2 linked regions of the Aliamphritea hakodatensis genome follow. The protein of the gene in region 1 interacts with the protein of each later gene in a pairwise test. Links are inferred from orthologs where the notes say so. Each region holds a gene or a part of one and is shown on either strand. Other genes may lie near its edges.

Evidence for each region.
Region 2: the proteins of hflC (region 1) and ftsH interact in binary tests that used the Escherichia coli proteins (3 or more experiments, as listed by UniProt). The link is inferred for Aliamphritea hakodatensis from one-to-one orthologs.

What each region holds. Positions count from the first base shown.
Region 1 is NZ_AP025281.1:1,147,139-1,150,460, forward strand. Bases 195-3,194 are described here. They hold hflC (protease modulator HflC), read left to right. Parts: upstream 195-1,256; coding sequence 1,257-2,132; downstream 2,133-3,194. Other genes in these bases: hflK (FtsH protease activity modulator HflK), read left to right, coding at 195-1,257; PCI15_RS05215 (DUF2065 domain-containing protein), read left to right, coding at 2,250-2,447; PCI15_RS05220 (ATP phosphoribosyltransferase regulatory subunit), read left to right, coding at 2,469-3,194. Outside these bases: more of hflK, read left to right, coding at 70-194; more of PCI15_RS05220, read left to right, coding at 3,195-3,322.
Region 2 is NZ_AP025281.1:4,655,819-4,659,050, reverse strand. The notes cover bases 153-3,062. They hold ftsH (ATP-dependent zinc metalloprotease FtsH), read left to right. Parts: upstream 153-578; coding sequence 579-2,546; downstream 2,547-3,062. Other genes in these bases: folP (dihydropteroate synthase), read left to right, coding at 2,626-3,062; rlmE (23S rRNA (uridine(2552)-2'-O)-methyltransferase RlmE), read left to right, coding at 153-483. Outside these bases: more of rlmE, read left to right, coding at 1-152; more of folP, read left to right, coding at 3,063-3,232. UniProt on the Escherichia coli protein: Acts as a processive, ATP-dependent zinc metallopeptidase for both cytoplasmic and membrane proteins. Plays a role in the quality control of integral membrane proteins.

The sequences.
Region 1 (3,322 bases):
TAGTTTTTGGTGCTTTACCTGTCGATTCGGTAAAGACAAAGCATTAACGGTTCTAGAACGGAGAACAGTATGGCTTGGAATGAGCCTGGTGGTAACGGGAATAATCAGGATCCCTGGAACTCTGGTGGCAAGCGTAACGGTGGCGGCAATAATGATCAGGGACCTCCTGATCTGGATGAAGCGCTGCAAAAGCTACAGGAAAAACTTAACGGCATTTTCGGTAAACCGAACAAGACCGGCGGTTCCGGTGGCAAATCAGCTGCGCCGTCAGGCGGTCTGTTTGGCATCCTTATCGTCATTCTGCTGGTTGGCTGGGCAGCTCTGGGCTTCTACACTGTCGATCAGCAGGAGCGGGGTGTCGTACTGCGTCTGGGTAAATTCAGCGAAACGGTTATGCCGGGTCTGCAGTGGAACCCGCCTTTGATTGATCAGGTTACTCAGGTCAATGTGACCCGGGTAAATGCTTATGATCACCGTTCCCTGATGCTGACAGAAGATGAGAACATTGTTGACGTATCTATTACCGTTCAGTACGTCATCTCTGATCCTAAGAATTACCTGCTGAAAGTCCGCGATCCGGAAGCCAGTCTGGCGAATGCTTCTGAGTCTGCATTGCGTCACATTGTAGGTGGTTCAGAAATGGATTCCATTCTGACTGAGGGCCGTGAGGTACTTGGTACGGATGTGAAGGGTCGTCTGCAGCAGTCTATGGAAGATTATCAGACCGGTTTACGTATCACTCAGGTGAACATTAAAGAAGTTAAGGCACCGTCTCAGGTTCAGGATGCATTTGATGACGTAATCAAAGCGCGTGAGGATGAGCAACGGGTCATTAACGAAGCTGAGTCTTACCGTAACGGTATTATTCCTGAAGCGCGTGGTATCGCCCAGCGTATGAAGGAAGAGGCAAGTGCATACCGCGAACAGGTGGTTGCTCGGGCACAGGGTGATGCGCAGCGTTTTGAGTCTCTGCTGGGTGAGTACCTGAAAGCACCGGATGTAACCCGTGAGCGTCTGTATCTGGATGCAATGGAGTCTGTTATGGCGAACAACTCTAAGGTACTGGTTGATGTTGAGGGCGGTAATAACATGATGTATCTGCCGCTGGATAAGTTATCCGAGCGTCGTCAGGTACCTGTTGAGTTTAACCGTTCAGGAAACACCCGTCTGAGTAACGATAATATCCGTGATATCACTGATCAGGTGATTGAGCAGTTGCGTCAGCGTCAGCAAACCAACCGTCGGGAGGCCCGGTAATGTCTGGTAAATCTATGGCAGGCGTCGTCATCGCGCTATTGTTGGTCGTGCTGGCATCTAATTCGCTGTTTATTATTAAGGAAACTGACCGTGCAGTTTTGCTGCGCTTCGGTGAAATCGTGAATCCTAACCTGCAGCCTGGTCTGCATATTAAGATTCCTGTTATCAATAAAGTGCGTAAGTTTGATGGCCGGGTACTGACCCTGGATGCGCAGCCGCAGTCTTATCTGACGGTTGAGAAGAAGCGTCTGGTGGTTGACTCCTTCATTAAATGGCGTGTTATTGATCCGCAAACTTACTACACCGCGACTTCCGGTGACCAGTTCCGTGCAGCGGAGCGTCTGTTCCCGAGTGTGGATGCAGGTCTGCGTGCGCAGTTCGGTGAGCGTACGCTGACTGAAGTGGTATCCGGTGAGCGTGATCAGTTAATGATTGAGCTGACTGAGTCACTGAGCCAGTCGACCCGTGACGAGCTGGGTATTGAGCTGATTGATATCCGGGTTAAGAAGATCGATCTGCCGCAGGAAGTATCCAACTCTGTATATGACCGTATGCGTACTGAGCGGGAGCGTGAAGCCCGTGAGCTGCGTTCCCGTGGTCAGGAGCTTGCGGAAGGTATCCGGGCTGATGCTGACCGTCAGAAAACGGTTATCGAAGCCGGTGCGTACCGTGATGCACAGGAGTTGCGTGGTGAAGGTGATGCGGAATCTGCGGGTATCTATGCCAAGGCATATAGCCGTGATCCGGAGTTCTATTCTTTCTACCGCAGTCTGAATGCCTATAAAGAAGCATTTAACCAGCAAGGCGATATCATGATTCTGGAACCGGACAGTGAATTCTTCCGTTACCTGAATGCGCCGGGTCTGGAGCGTTAATTGCTACTTTTGATTAATTTTTACCCGGAATAGGCTGCACTATTTGCCCTGTTCCGTGGTAGAATTCTGTAACCGGGTTTAAGCCCGGTTTTTTTATGCGGTTTTGTGCGAGGCGTTATGTGGTCGGAGCTTTGGCAACCCCTGTTAATCGGTTTCAGTCTGATGCTGATAATCGAGGGAATTGTGCCTTTTCTGTATCCCGGACGCTGGCGCAGGTTAGTTCAGCAGTTAGCAAATATCAGTGATAAGGCGCTGCGGATAACCGGTTTAATCAGTATGCTGGCTGGGCTGTGCATACTGTATATGATTAACTGATCGATCGATTAGGAGAGTTGCATGGCCTTGGCAGATCGCTGGTTATTACCAGACGGTGTCAAAGAAGTCTTGCCACCACAGGCGCGTCAGGTTGAAGCGGCCCGCCGGCAAGTGCTAGATATGTATAATACCTGGGGTTATGAATTAGTCATGACACCAATGATCGAACACCTGGACTCTTTGTTAAGTGGTGTTGGTCGGGATCTTGATCTGAATACATTTAAAGTAACGGATCAACTGACAGGCCGGATGCTGGGCATCCGTGCTGATATTACCCAGCAGGTGGCGCGGATTGATGCCCACCGTCTGAAAAACGATAGTCCTAATCGTTTGTGTTATTGCAGTACTGTTCTGCATACCTTGCCAGCAAATCCGCTGGCGTCTCGTAATCCCTTACAGGTAGGTGCTGAGTTATTCGGCCACTCGGGCCTGGCCAGTGATGTCGAAATTATTTCCCTGATGCTTGAAACTCTGCATGTGCTGGGTGTCAGTCAGGAACTGAGTATTGATCTGGGCCATGTAGGTATCTATCGCGGACTGATTGCCGGTGCGGGGCTGACCGATGTTCAGGAAAATGATTATTTCGAATTACTGCAACGCAAAGATATGCCTGAGATTGAACGCTTTCTGAGTCAGGTTGATATTTCAGCTGAGCAGGCTGCGATGCTGGCTAAGCTGCCGGCGCTGCATGGTGGTGCGGAAGTGCTGGATGCGGCTCAGGAGAGCTTGGCGCCTATCAGTGATGCGATTACGCCAGCGCTGGATTATCTGCGTCAGATTGCTGAGCAGATTGGTCAGCGTTATCCGCAGGTTGATCTGTATTTCGATCTCAGCGAATTACGCGGTTATAACTATCACACCGGCATTGTGTTCGG
Region 2 (3,232 bases), 3.5 Mb from region 1 along the record:
CGGCCGGGTATGACGGTCGTAGACCTTGGTGCGGCGCCGGGTGGCTGGTCTCAGGTGGCAGCAGAGCTGGTCGGTGACAGTGGCCGGGTGGTGGCATCAGACATATTGCCGATGGACAATTTACCCGGTGTACAGTTTATTCAGGGGGACTTTACCGAAGAGTCTGTGCTGAATGAAATTTTACAAACCCTGGGAGATGATCTTTCAGACCTTGTAATTTCAGATATGGCCCCCAATATGAGTGGTATGTCCGCGATTGATCAGCCGGCAGCCATGTATCTTGTTGAGCTGGCGCTGGATCTGGCGCGGACAACATTGCGTCCCGGTGGTGATTTTATCGCCAAAGTATTTCAGGGTGAGGGCTTTGATGCCTACATGCAGGACGTAAAGAGCAGTTTTACCAAGGTTTATACCCGTAAGCCGGACGCCTCCCGGGCCCGTTCCCGTGAAGTTTATATGGTTGGGCGTAATTTCCGGCCGTAAAGATGGTCAAAGCCAGTGAAGTCCTGTAGTTTTTGCAGGCTTGGGTTTTACGACACAAAGATAAGTAGCAAACAGAGGGTCATCCTTTGAACGATATGGCGAAAAATTTAGTACTGTGGCTGGTAATCGCGGCAGTACTGCTGACAGTGTTTAATAACTTCAGCGGCGAAACCAGTTCGCAGTCGCTGAATTATTCTGAATTCATCACTGAGGTGAAGGACGATCGGGTCAGCAAGGTAATTATTGACGGTTATACCATCGAAGGTTTCCGTAAGAATGGTGAGCGCTTCCAGACGGTACGCCCGGCGCTGCAGGATCCTAAGCTGGTTGATGATCTGTACAACCACAATGTCATCATTGAAGGTAAGCAGCCTGAGAAGCAAAGTGTCTGGACGCAGCTGCTGGTTGCCAGCTTCCCGATTCTGGTGATCATTGCTGTGTTTATGTTTTTCATGCGCCAGATGCAGGGCGGCGGGGGCGGCAAAGGCGGTCCGATGTCGTTTGGTAAGTCTAAAGCCCGGATGATGAGCGAAGATCAGATCAAGACGACGTTTGAAGATGTAGCCGGTGTTGAAGAAGCTAAAGAGGAAGTAAAAGAGCTGGTGGATTACCTGCGTGATCCTGGCAAGTTCCAGCGTCTGGGTGGCCATATTCCCCGCGGTGTACTGATGGCGGGTAGCCCCGGTACCGGTAAAACCCTGCTGGCAAAAGCGATTGCCGGTGAAGCGAAAGTGCCTTTCTTTACAATTTCCGGTTCTGACTTTGTGGAAATGTTTGTGGGTGTGGGTGCATCCCGTGTCCGTGATATGTTCGAGCAGGCGAAGAAAAATGCGCCGTGTATCATCTTTATTGATGAGATTGATGCGGTGGGTCGTCACCGTGGTGTTGGCATGGGTGGCGGTAACGATGAGCGTGAGCAAACCCTGAACCAGCTGCTGGTTGAAATGGACGGCTTTGAAGGTACTGAGGGTGTAATCGTCATTGCTGCGACTAACCGTCCTGACGTGCTGGACCCTGCGCTGTTGCGCCCGGGTCGTTTTGACCGCCAGGTGCATGTAGGCCTGCCGGATATCCGCGGCCGTGAGCAGATCCTGAAAGTGCACATGCGTAAAGTGCCTCTGGGAGATGATGTTAAGCCTGAGCTGATTGCCCGTGGTACACCCGGATTCTCCGGTGCTGACCTGGCTAACCTGGTGAACGAAGCTGCATTGTTTGCTGCCCGTGCCAGTAAGCGTACGGTGGGTATGGATCAGTTTGAAAAAGCTAAAGACAAAATCATGATGGGTGCTGAGCGTAAGTCGATGGTGATGTCTTACGAAGAACGCCTGAATACGGCATACCACGAGTCTGGTCATGCGATTGTCGGGCGTTTATTGCCGGATCATGATCCCGTCTACAAAGTATCTATTATTCCCCGCGGCCGGGCACTGGGTGTCACCATGTTCCTGCCGGAAGAAGACCGCTACAGCCACAGCCGTAAAATGCTGATGGCGAATATCTGCAGCCTTTACGGTGGCCGTATTGCGGAAGAAATGACGCTGGGTAAAGACGGTGTTACCACCGGTGCATCCAATGATATTCAGCGGGCAACCAGCATTGCCAGAAACATGGTAACGCGCTGGGGTCTGAGCGAAGAGCTGGGGCCATTGCTGTATGACGAGGAAGAGTCTGATCCGTTTAACCGTGGTTATGGTCAGGGCAGCAAGCCTATCTCTGAGGAGTTGCAGCAGAAAATTGATGCGACTACCCGTAAGATTATTGATGACTGTTACGCGCAGGCGTTCCAGATGCTGGAAGATAACCGCGATATTCTGGAAACCATGACCCAGGCGCTGATGAAGTATGAGACGATTGATTCGTCACAGATTGATCAGTTAATGGCCCGTGAAGATGTGTCAGAGCCGGAAGGCTGGAGTGACAACGACGCGAAGAAAGACGGTCCTAAGTCTGAATCTGATACGGATGATTCTGATGCTGAAGAAAACAAAGCATCTGATGATATGCCGCGTGATGATGACGAGCAGCGTGATCAGCCGGATGCGCCGGATCAGAACCTGCATTAATCTGTGTGATTGAAATCTGAAAAGGTCAGCACGTCCCTGTGCTGGCCTTTTTACGTTCTGACATTAGGAACAGTGAGTAATGAGTGATTTAAGTCAGTTTCAGTTTGCTTCCCGCCGGTTAGATTTAACCCGTCCCCAGGTGATGGGGATCGTTAACGTGACCCCGGATTCTTTTTCTGACGGCGGAACGCTATATGCGTCAGAAAAACTGTCGGTGCAGAGGGCCGTTGACCGTGCTTTGCAGATGGTAGACCAGGGTGCTGCTTTTATTGATATCGGTGGTGAGTCAACCCGGCCGGGTGCGACCCCGGTGGGCCTTGATGAAGAAATGAATCGGGTGTTGCCGGTGGTTGAGCGGCTGAACCGTGAAGTTGATGCGATTGTTTCCGTGGATACCAGTTCGCCGGAAGTGATTGTCGAAGCGGCTGCGCTTGGTGCGGGGCTGATTAACGATGTCCGGGCACTGGGGAAAGCAGGTGCACTTGAGGCGGCAGCAGCCAGTGGTTTGCCGGTGTGCCTGATGCACATGCAGGGCAGCCCTGCGACGATGCAGGATGCACCGGTTTACAGTGATGTGATTGATGAGGTTGAGGCGTTTCTTGCGGCGCGTATAGCTGCCTGTGAAGCCGCCGGGATTGACCGGCAGAGAATTATTCTTGATCCGGGGTTCGGTTTTGGTAAAACCC